Cytobacillus luteolus: one gene and its partner. The protein of the gene in region 1 binds, or shares a complex with, the protein of each later gene. Links are inferred from orthologs where the notes say so. Each region holds a gene or a part of one and is shown on either strand. Other genes may lie near its edges. The genes, in order: dnaG and dnaB.

What was found.
Region 2: the proteins of dnaG (region 1) and dnaB are in contact, whole or in part, in a crystal structure (PDB 2R6A), measured with the Geobacillus stearothermophilus proteins. The link is inferred for Cytobacillus luteolus from one-to-one orthologs. Residues at the interface, in WP_049624496.1 of Geobacillus stearothermophilus: Lys456, Leu457, Leu458, Pro459, Ala460, Asn463, Ala464, Leu467, Leu535, Leu536, Ile537, Ala538, Gln544, Glu545, Asp548, Tyr549, His552; in WP_033016901.1 of Geobacillus stearothermophilus: Ser13, Glu15, Ala16, Gln18, Glu91, Leu92, Asp94, Ala95, Val96, Pro97, Thr98, Ala99, Ala100, Asn101, Tyr104, Tyr105, Ile108.

What each region holds. Positions count from the first base shown.
Region 1 is NZ_JAGGKM010000004.1:74,459-83,365, forward strand. What follows is about bases 1-2,880. They hold dnaG (DNA primase), read right to left. Parts: upstream 2,410-2,880; coding sequence 592-2,409; downstream 1-591. Other genes in these bases: rpoD (RNA polymerase sigma factor RpoD), read right to left, coding at 1-547. Also shown: J2Z26_RS12435 (pyruvate, water dikinase regulatory protein), read right to left, coding at 3,151-3,957; J2Z26_RS12440 (transcriptional regulator CcpN), read right to left, coding at 3,986-4,627; glyS (glycine--tRNA ligase subunit beta), read right to left, coding at 4,776-6,854; glyQ (glycine--tRNA ligase subunit alpha), read right to left, coding at 6,847-7,737; DNA repair protein RecO, read right to left, coding at 8,281-8,907. UniProt on the Escherichia coli protein: RNA polymerase that catalyzes the synthesis of short RNA molecules used as primers for DNA polymerase during DNA replication.
Region 2 is NZ_JAGGKM010000007.1:33,829-36,686, forward strand. It holds dnaB (replicative DNA helicase), read left to right. Parts: upstream 1-676; coding sequence 677-2,041; downstream 2,042-2,858. Other genes in the region: J2Z26_RS18200 (DHH family phosphoesterase), read left to right, coding at 1-67; rplI (50S ribosomal protein L9), read left to right, coding at 64-510; J2Z26_RS18215 (adenylosuccinate synthase), read left to right, coding at 2,254-2,858. UniProt on the Escherichia coli protein: The main replicative DNA helicase, it participates in initiation and elongation during chromosome replication. Travels ahead of the DNA replisome, separating dsDNA into templates for DNA synthesis.

The DNA of each region.
Region 1 (8,907 bases):
TTTCAACTGCTTTAATTAAGCCCATGTTACCTTCTTGGATTAAGTCTAGGAATAGCATACCTCTACCTACATAGCGTTTTGCAATACTTACTACAAGTCGTAGGTTGGCCTCAGCTAGACGTCGCTTAGCTTCCTCGTCACCTTTTTCAATTCGCTCAGCAAGTACAATTTCTTCCTCACCTGATAATAAATCAACACGACCAATCTCTTTTAGGTACATACGTACAGGGTCATTTATTTTCACTCCAGGAGGAACACTTAGGTCATTAAGGTCAAATTCTTCCTCTTTTGCTAAATCCTGAATTTTTGGATCATCCTCATCCTCATCATCAGTTCCTTCACCTAACAATTCAACACCCTGTTCTCCTAGGAACTCATAATATTCGTCTAGTTGATCTGATTCCACTTCAAACCCAGACATTTTTTCAGCTATTTCTTCGTATGTTAATACACCACGTTTTTTACCTAACTCAGTTAATTGGTCTTTTACTTGCTCAATTGTATATTCAGTATCCATTTCTTTTGAACGTGCTGATTTTTCAGCCATAAGTTCCCCTCCTTCCAAACTAATATGCTTATAGAGGTCTTTAATCATCTGCTATTGATGGTTCTTCTTAATTGTAAAATTTCCATTGCAATAGTTGCTGCTCTTTTGAAATCGCTCTGACGTTCGGCTTCTTGTTGAGCAACTTCTTTTTCTTTTATCATTGACAATTTCTGATGTTTCAACACCTGTTTTATATAATCTGTCAATTCTAGCTCAGAAACTTCTTCATTAATAGATTGCATCGCAATTTCAGTTACTACACTCTTAAGCTTTTCATTATTCAATCTTTGAATAAATGTTCCAATATCGGGATCATTACCTTCTTCATAATATGCGTAAAGGTATAATACAATTGCTCGGTGCTCTTCAATATTGAAGTCACCTTGAAGTGCATCATGAACCTTATAAGTAATGTCTTTATCTCTTAACATATGGGCAATTAATAATCTTTCTGCATTATGATAAGCAGGTAAAAGCTTTTTCGCTAATAATGGTTTTCTAGGTATATTATTTCTGTTCCTATCATCATTATCCTTTTTATTTTGCAAAGATTTATTAATTTGTTCGTGTTGCTCTTTTAGAGCATCAAGTGAGATTGAGAATTCATTCGATAGTGTTCTAAGGTAGTGGTCTTTTTCAACCGCATTGTCAAGTTTTCCAATTTCATTTAGGACCAATTGGATATATTTAATTTTTTCTCCTTCATCTTGAAGGTTCTTACCTTTTCGAAAATATCTCATCTTGAATGCCATAAGAGTTAGGCTTGCCCCTATTACATCACCTTTAAAGTGCTCTGGTCCATACTTCTTGACGTAGTCATCAGGGTCTAATCCTTCAGGCATTGAAGCAACTTTCACATAACAACCTATATCTTTTAAAATGGCAGCTGCTCTAACAGTGGCTTCAATTCCGGCTGAGTCACCGTCATAACAAATCGTTACAGATTCAACATTCCTTCGAATCATCTTGGCCTGCTCTTCTGTTAAAGAAGTACCCATTGTTGCAATTGAATATGGTATATCAGCTCTATTAGCAGATATAACATCCATAAAACCTTCAAAAAGAACAACCTGTTCATTCTTTCTCATAAACGGCCTAGCATTATGAAAGTTATACAATGTTTTACTTTTATTAAAGATGATTGTTTCAGGACTGTTTAAATACTTAGGTTCTCTTGTATTTGTTTCTAGGACACGACCTGAAAAAGCAATTGTTTTTCCTTGATGATCCCATATAGGAAACATGATCCTATTTCGAAAACGATCAAAGTAAGAGCCGTCTGACTCTTTTTTAATAATTAATCCTGCCTTTTCCATCATCTCCTGCTTAAAACCTCTTTGAACAAGAAATTTAGATGCAAAGTCCCAAGAGTCTAATGCAAAACCGATTTCGAACTTTTCGATTTCCTCCATCGAAAATCCTCGATTAAGCAGGTAATCAAGTGCGTGCTCACCCTCTTTTGTATTTACCAATAAATGATGGTAGAATTTCTTTAGAAGTTCATGAGCCTCTATCATCATGGTAGAGTCCTGTTGTTTCTGTGGATGAATAGGATCAGTTTCTAGATTAGGTAATTCTATATTTACCCTGTCAGCTAAGCGCTTGGCTGCTTCGGTAAAAGTTATCCCATCAATGTCCATTATGAAAGATAATGCATTGCCTCCTGCTCCACAGCCAAAACAGTGATAAATTTGTTTATCTGGAGAGACAGAGAAAGACGGCGTACTTTCTCCATGAAACGGACAAAGACCGAAATAGTTTCTTCCTTGTTTCTTCAATTGAACATATTCACTGATTACGTCAACAATGTCTACAGAATGGCGAATTTTTTCGATAGTTTCTTCAGGAATTCGATATCCCATATTAAACATCTCCGTAATAAGTATTCTCTTTTTAATTCTTGATTTCCTGCACATTTCGACATTTTTTTTTCGAATGATATGATAAACTGATTTCTATCATCTTCTGAAAATGTCTTAGGACCTTTAAATGGTTTCCGGTCCGTCGTTCCATAGCAGACAAATATCTTAGATGTAGGATCATACCCATATCCTTAATTCAATGTCTTGTGTTTAGCATGATTCAATATATATAAGTCAACAGTTTCCTTTATTGCAACTACATAAACACATGTTCCTCCAATTTCATAGGAACCTTTATGAGATTATAACTTCCATTTGATATGTATTTGCAATCGTAAGTATCTCTGTTTTTACTGGACATGCATCAGCATCGACAAAAAACTGTGCTTTTTTTCGTCATAATTCTCTATTCTACATCACTCCAGCGTTTCCCTCTTTTCATGTAAAAGAATTATTATGAATTTAACCTCCATTCAAACGACAACATGAAATTGAGGGATTATCCTATATAACCCCTTCAGATTTAGACAAAGATATTAATATAATATATTTTTTCAGCCTTAACACTTGACAACTTTCAATATATAGTTTATTCGATACATGCCTAGTCTAAACCTAAAATTATACATTTAATCACAATTTTTTATTATAATATATATTTCTCTAAACCGCTATCGTTTTCTACTATATTTTTTTACCCATTTTTTAATAAAAGAAAACACATATCCTGGGGATATGTGCTTATCTATTTTTCTTATTTATCTGTTGCAGAATAATATTGGCGGTTTCTTCAACGGCCTTTTTCGTTACATCAATGACATCACAGCCAATTTTATTTATGACTCTCTCAAAGTGGTCTAACTCTTCTTTAATCCGGTCAATGTTTGCATAGATTGCCTGATCATCCAAACCTAGGGACTTTAGGCGTTCTCTTCTAATATCATTTAATTTCTCTGGGCTAATTTTCAATCCGATACATTTATGTGGTGGAACTAGAAACAGTTCTTCGGGAGGATCTACCTCAGGAACAAGTGGAACATTTGCTACTTTTAATCGCTTATGTGCTAAATATTGAGATAAAGGTGTTTTTGATGTTCTAGAAACTCCTACTAAAATAATATCCGCTCGTAAAATCCCTCGAGGGTCTCGTCCATCATCATATTTTACTGCAAATTCAATAGCTTCAATTTTTTTAAAGTAATCTTCGTCAAGCTTTCTAACCAATCCAGGTTCATGCCTAGGAGTTAACCCATATAAACCTTGCATATTGTCAATTAAAGGTCCAATTATGTCAAATACTGTTACTCCCGCTATCTTCGCTTCTTGGATTAAAAAGTTACGAAGCTCTGGGACTACGAGAGTAAAAGCGATTATAGCGCTGTTCATCTTAGCTAACGAAATGACTTCTGAGATCGTCCCTTTATCTTCGACATACGGTACTCTTTTTATCTCAGTGGCTGAATTATTAAATTGACTAATTGCTGCCTTTACAACTAGTTCGGCAGTTTCTCCTACTGAATCTGATACAACATAAATAATTCTATTCATGATATCCCCCCATTTGCAGTTTAGATCGTTATATTATTTCTTCTCCTGCTAAGGATACGAATGCTTTTGTAATATTCGTTTTCGTTATACGTCCTACTACCATAAAGCCATGCTCAGTTTCTCTTATAACTGGAAGTGCATCTATTTGTTTCTCGATTAATTTCTCAGCTACATCTACCAAAAGGTCCTCTCGGTCACACATTGTAATATTTGGCATTCTTGTCATGATGATGTTTACAGGAATGGATGAAAGCTCCTGCTTACCTATACTAGCACGTAACAAATCCTTTCTAGAGAGAACACCCACTAGAACAGAATTTTCATCTACTACAAATAACGTTCCTACATCCTCTAAAAACATTGTTACAATAGCATCGTAAACTGATACACTCTCATTGACAACAACAGGGATCGATTGATAATCCTTAACAACCATTTTTTTTATTTTATCTGAGAATAATTGAGCTCCTGTTTTTCCTGTATAAAAATACCCTACCCGCGGTCTGGCATCTAAATAACCGGCCATTGTTAAGATAGCTAAATCCGGTCTTAGGGTGGCCCTCGTTAAATTAAGTCTATCGGCAATATGTTCCCCCGTAATAGGGCCATCATCCTTTACTATCTGTAAAATTTTCTCTTGCCTTTTATTTAGTTCGATTGTAATCACCACCGATCAATAACAATTAATATGTACCGCTCAATTCCATTAAAAAGGCTATACTATATATAAATATTATATACTAATTACTTTTTTAAGAATACATTGAATTGCAAAAAAAATAAATGGAGCCTGATAGCAGGCTCCATTATTGTTCATTTTATTTTACAAGAATTGCATTTGTATCTGCAAATAATTTAATGATATCAGCAAGATGTACCATTTGTGCTAATCGGTTATTTTTAACAACTTCATCTTCAGCCATTACCATTGTATGATCAAAGTAATTATCAATATAAGGTTGTAGTGAACATAGAAGTTCGAATGCCTCATTGGCATCTCTCTTAATCGTAGCAGTTTCAACTTGGCTCGCAATTTGATTATACTTCTCATATAACTCTTTTTCTTGCTCTGAAGCAAATAGAGAAGGGTTAATCTCTAGCTTAGTGCCTTTCTTAGAGATATTTATGACCCTACTGAGTGACTCAATGGCCCCTTTAAATGAAGGTGTTTCTTTTTCTTTTTCTAACACCTTCGCTCTATTTACAAAGTAGCTGATGTTTCCAAGGTTTGTTCCTAAAACAGCCTCTGTAATATCATAGCGTATCATATTATCAGATAGAATATTTTTGAGTCTCATCTTAAAGAATTGAAGTAACTCTTCATAGACTTCATTTGTTTCACGTTTGCCTTTTTGCTGTTGATTAAATTGTTCTAATGCTGTTTGTAATAGAACTTCTAATGATATATCCCAATTCTTATCTAACAGAATTTGAACAATTCCAGCTGCCTGTCTGCGAAGTGCATAAGGATCCTGGGAGCCTGTAGGAATTAAGCCGATGGAGAAGCAACCAATAATCGTATCTAACTTATCTGCTATGCTTACAATTGCACCCGTATGAGAAGTCGGCACTGTATCTTCTGAGTGACGTGGCATATAATGCTCGTTAATAGCTAGTGCTACTTCATCATTTTCACCACTTAGTTTTGCATATCTCTCTCCCATAAAGCCTTGTAGCTCAGGAAATTCATAAACCATATGAGTAACTAAGTCAAACTTACAAATTTCAGCTGCTCTCTCTACCTTACTTAATTCATCATCACTTAGTCCTACTAGTGAAGAGAGTGTCACTGAAAGCTCCTTTACACGACGTACCTTATCACCTATTGAGCCTAATTCCACATGATAAACAATTGAGTCAAGCTTTTTAACTAAAACATCAATTTTTAACTTTTGATCTTCTTTATAGAAGAAGTCAGCATCAGAAAGTCTTGCTCGTAAAACTTTTTCATTTCCCTTTGCAACTGTTTCAATGTGCTTATGGTCACCGTTTCGAATGGTTATAAAATACGGCAATAATTTACCATTTTGATCTTTTACTGGAAAATAACGTTGATGTTCTTTCATTGAAGTAATTAGCACTTCTTCTGGCAAACCTAAGAATTCCTCCTCAAATTTACCAAATAAAGCTGTTGGATATTCAACTAAATTATTTACCTCTTCAAGTAAATCTTCATCAATTGGAACAATCCAGTTATTATCAAACTCTAAGCTCTTAATTTGATTAACAATTGCTTCTTTTCTTTCCAATGAATCTACAATAACATACTGTGAAAGCATCGCTTTTTCATAGTCTGATGAGTTCTGAAGCTCAATTTGTTCACCAAGGAATCGGTGTCCCCATGTTTTACGGTCACTTGTAACAGTCGAAATTGTCAAAGGTATAATTTCATTACCAAATAGAGTTACCACCCATTTGATAGGTCTTACAAACTTAAGATCTTCATTTCCCCAACGCATATTCTTTGGGAAACTCATCTCTCTAATAAGCTGAGCTAACTCGTTTAACGTATCTTTTGTATCTAGACCCTTAACAAATTTTCTGACATGCACATACTCTACTCCATTTATTTCTTTAAAGTAGATATCCTCAACAGAAGCACCTTGCCCCCTTGCAAATCCAATTGCAGCTTTTGTCCACTCTCCATTGTCATCCAAAGCAATCTTTTTTGCCGGTCCTTTTGCCTCAGTATCAACATCTTGTTGTTTTTCAGCAACACCAGTTACAAGTACTGCCAGTCTTCTAGGTGTTGAAAAGCTATGCACCTGGTCAAAAGAAATATTCTTTTCCATAAACCAATTTGTTAACTTAGAGGATAATTGATTCATTGCATCTGTTACAAACCTAGCAGGCATTTCCTCTAATCCTATTTCTAAAAGCAAATCACGGTTATTCATTTGTGTTCCCCTCCTCGTTTTTTAACATTGGGAATCCAAGCTTTTCACGTTCTTGATAGAAGGTTTGAGCAACCTTTCTTGCTAAATTTCTTACTCTACCTATATATCCTGTTCGCTCCGTAACTGAAATCGCACCTTTGGCATCCAGTTGGTTAAAGGTGTGAGAACATTTTAGTACATAATCATATGCAGGGTGGACAAGACCTTCGTCCATCTGACGGTGTGCTTCTTTTTCGTAAATCGTAAATAAGTTAAAAAGCATCTCAGTATCAGATGTCTCAAACGTATATTTCGAATGCTCGTGTTCCGGTTGAAGGAAAATGTCACGAACTGTGAAACCATTTGTCCATTCTAAATCAAATACATTCTCTTTATCTTGGATATAGGAAGCTAACCTCTCTACTCCATACGTAATTTCAACTGAAACTGGCTTACATTCAATTCCTCCTACTTGTTGGAAATAGGTAAACTGTGTAACCTCCATTCCGTCTAACCATACTTCCCAACCTAAACCTGCACAGCCTAATGAAGGGTTTTCCCAGTTATCTTCAACAAATCGAATATCGTGTTGAAGTGGATCAATACCTAAAGCCTTTAGGGAATCAAGATATAGTTCTTGAATATTATCAGGAGACGGTTTCATAATAACTTGAAATTGGTGATGCTGATACAGACGATTTGGATTTTCACCATATCTGCCATCAGCTGGTCGACGAGAAGGTTCTACATACGCTACATTCCATGGCTCTGGTCCTAGACTTCTTAAAAACGTATAGGGACTCATTGTACCCGCACCTTTTTCCACATCATATGCCTGCATTAGAATACAACCTTGATCTGACCAGTGCTTTTGAAGAGTTAGTATCATATCTTGAATATTCATTTCAGTACACCTCCGAGTGTAGTTAACTAGTTTAAATTCTTTTTATGTACAAATAAAAAACTCTCGCTCTATGCCTGCAATAGACATAGGGACGAGAGTTACCCGCGGTTCCACCCTATTTGCCACCTAAAAAGGTAAGCCTCTTTTATAAGAGTAAACACTCCAGAACGCCTTCGTTATTTGTCTATACCCTAGCTTACACTATCCTAGGTTCGCTTTTATAGACGGCAATAAGTACTACTTTCCTTCTACGTGTTTTATTTTTTAAATAGCTTAAAACATTTTTGAGTATGTTGTCAACTTTTTCTTGAAAAATGTCTAAACTTTTAACTTACACCGTTTCTTTGCGCTGCAGGCACTTGCTTTCCGCGGGGAATTATGAAAAAGCCCAACTGCTGGCTTTTTCAAGAGCGAATTCCCATCGGGGAGGAAGTCGAGCCTCCTCGACCTTTCCTCTATCTCCCGCAGGAGTCAATGCCTTCCGCTCCAATCCACTCTCCGTAAATACATAGGTACAACACTCTTCAGTAAAAAAGCTTTTACTTAAAATGAATTACGAAGATGGTCCATTTGGTTTAGGAATCGTTTAGATTTTAGAGATAATCCAGAGTATTCGTCGTAGTAGGTGCTAATAATTTTTTTTATTTCTGATTTTGTTTCTTCTTTTACATCTATTTTTCCCAGTCTGTTTAGGTCAAAGTAATAAAAGATTCTTAGTAATTTTACTGTAGATTGGGATATTTTTAGATGGTGTGCGTCAATTTGAAGGCATCTGTGGCAGAGGAAGCCACCTTCTCGGATTGAAAAAGAGAATTGGCCATCTGTGCTTCCACATGCTGAGCATCTGTCTAAAACAGGATGTAATCCTAGGACTTGCAGCATTTTCATTTCATAAATAAAGGTAAGTATGTCTAAATCAAGACCTTCGTTCATAAAATGTAATGTTTGGTACAACAGCTCAAACAAGTAGGGATTAGGCTTTTTATCTTCGGTCGCTTTATCGGTTAATTCAACAATGTAAGAGGCGTGTGCAGTGAGAAAAATATCTTCTCGAATTCCTCTCATTGTTTTAATAATTTCACCTTGCTGCAAACCACCAAGTCCATTACTTCTTTGAACTAAGTAATAACCGTATGTAAAAGGCTGGGTAATAGAAGCGAGCCGGCTACT
Region 2 (2,858 bases), on another replicon or contig:
TGAAGAAGTAGAACAACAACTAAAAGAAGTTATAGATGAATATATTGAAGGAGGCAAAAAATCATGAAGGTAATCTTTTTAAAGGATGTAAAAGGAAAAGGAAAACAAGGTGAAGTGAAAAATGTGTCAGATGGGTATGCACACAACTTTTTATTCAAACAAGGTGCTGCTATTGAAGCCACACCTGCTAATATGAAGATGTTAGAAGCTCAAAAGAACAAAGTGAAACAAGAGGCTGCTCAAGAACTAGAAGAATCAAAGCAATTAAAAGAAAAAATTGAAGCTTTAACGGTAGAGCTAACTGCAAAAGCTGGTGATGGCGGGCGATTATTTGGCTCAGTAACTAGTAAACAAATTGCAGATGAGTTAGCAAAAACTCACAAAATAAAAATTGATAAGCGTAAATTTGATCTACCAGATGGAATTCGTTCTCTAGGTTTTACAAATGTCCCACTTAAGCTACATCCAGAAGTTACTGCTACAGTTAAGGTTCAAGTGAAGGAGCAGTAATTACCATTGATAAAAAGCTTTGCTATCATATACAATTATGAAATGTGATTTTGTTTAATACAAATCACATTTTTTCTTATATCCATATTATTTTAGATTTCTAATTCATAGATAATAGATTAATATAATAGATAGATAACACCTCTAAGGGAGAGTGAAGAAAAAGATGAGTACACTACTTGCAGATCGTATTCCTCCCCAAAATATTGAAGCTGAGCAAGCTGTGCTAGGAGCTATTTTTCTAGAACCAGCATCATTAACGTTGGCATCAGAAATATTAATTCCTGATGACTTTTATCGTGCTTCTCACCAAAAAATATTCAATGCAATGCTTAATCTTAATGATAAGGGTGAACCGGTCGACTTAGTAACCGTGACTGCTGAATTAGCTGATGTAAAGCTTTTAGAGGAAATAGGTGGGGTATCTTATCTTAGTGATATTGCAAACTCTGTTCCTACAGCTGCCAACATTGAATATTATGCAAAAATCATTGAAGAGAAATCGATACTTCGAAGACTAATAAGAACAGCAACGACCATTGCTTCAGATGGATATTCAAGGGAAGATGAAGTAGAAGCCCTTTTAAGTGAAGCTGAAAAAACAATCTTAGAAGTTGCTCAACGTAAGAACGCAGGGGCGTTTAAAAACATCCGTGATGTATTAGTTGAGACATATGATAATATTGAAGAATTAACAAATCGTAAAGGCGATGTTACTGGTATCCCTACTGGATTTACAGAATTAGATCGTATGACTGCTGGCTTTCAACGAAATGATTTAATCATCGTTGCCGCTCGTCCTTCAGTAGGTAAAACAGCCTTTGCGTTAAATATCGCACAAAATGTGGCCACGAAAACAGATGAAAATGTTGCTATCTTTAGTCTTGAGATGGGGGCAGAACAGCTTGTAATGAGGATGCTCTGTGCTGAGGGAAATATTAATGCACAAGCACTACGTACAGGTGCATTAACGGCAGAGGATTGGAGTAAGCTGACAATGGCTATGGGAAGCTTATCAAATTCAGGAATTTTCATTGATGATACACCAGGTATCCGAATTAGTGATATTCGCTCAAAATGCCGCCGTCTAAAGCAAGAAAGTGGCTTAGGTATGATTCTTATTGATTACCTTCAGTTAATCCAAGGAAGCGGGCGTAGTGGCGAAAACCGTCAACAAGAAGTATCAGAAATTTCTCGTTCACTTAAAGAACTAGCTCGTGAATTAAAGGTTCCTGTTATTGCTCTTTCTCAGCTTTCTCGTGGAGTTGAGCAAAGACAGGATAAGCGTCCAATGATGTCAGATATTCGTGAATCAGGAAGTATTGAGCAGGATGCTGATATTGTTGCCTTCTTGTACCGTGATGATTACTATGATAAAGAATCAGAGAACAAGGATATTATCGAAATTATCATTGCAAAACAACGTAATGGTCCTGTTGGAACAGTATCATTGGCCTTCGTAAAAGAATATAACAAGTTCGTAAACCTAGAAAGAAGATTTGATGACACCAATATACCACCAGGTGCATAGTATAAAGGAAGGACCTTCCCAATCGGGAGGGTTCTTTTTTCGTTTATTGGAAAAACTAATAATGCAAGTTGATATTTCACGAACAAATAAAATACTATCATTAAAATTGTTCGGGTTTAGTTGACTTGTGTGGTTAGAATTGATAAGATTAGTATGTTTGATACATAAATGAACGTAAAATAAGTTAGAGTTCACTCGGAGGTGCTAAGCCTATGGCTTCAGTAGTTGTTGTTGGAACACAGTGGGGAGACGAAGGTAAAGGTAAAATTACAGATTTTTTATCTGAGAACGCGGAAGTGATTGCTAGATATCAAGGCGGTAACAATGCAGGTCACACAATTAAGTTTAATGGAGAGACCTATAAACTACACTTAATCCCGTCAGGAATCTTCTATTCAGATAAAATTTGTGTAATTGGCAACGGAATGGTTGTTGATCCGAAAGCACTTGTAACAGAGTTAAAATACTTACATGATCGTGGTGTAAGCACAGATAATTTAAGAATTAGTAATCGTGCACATGTGATACTACCATATCACTTAAAATTAGATGAAGTTGAAGAAGATCGTAAGGGTGCTAATAAAATTGGTACAACTAAAAAAGGAATTGGCCCAGCCTATATGGATAAAGCAGCACGTGTAGGAATTCGCATGGCTGATTTGTTAGATCGAGAAATATTTGAAGAAAAATTAACTAACAATTTAGCAGAAAAAAACCGTTTATTAGAAAAAGTTTATGAAGTTGAAGGATTTAAAATAGAAGATATTCTTGATGAGTATTTTGAGTATGGACAACAGGTTGCGAAATATGTATGTGA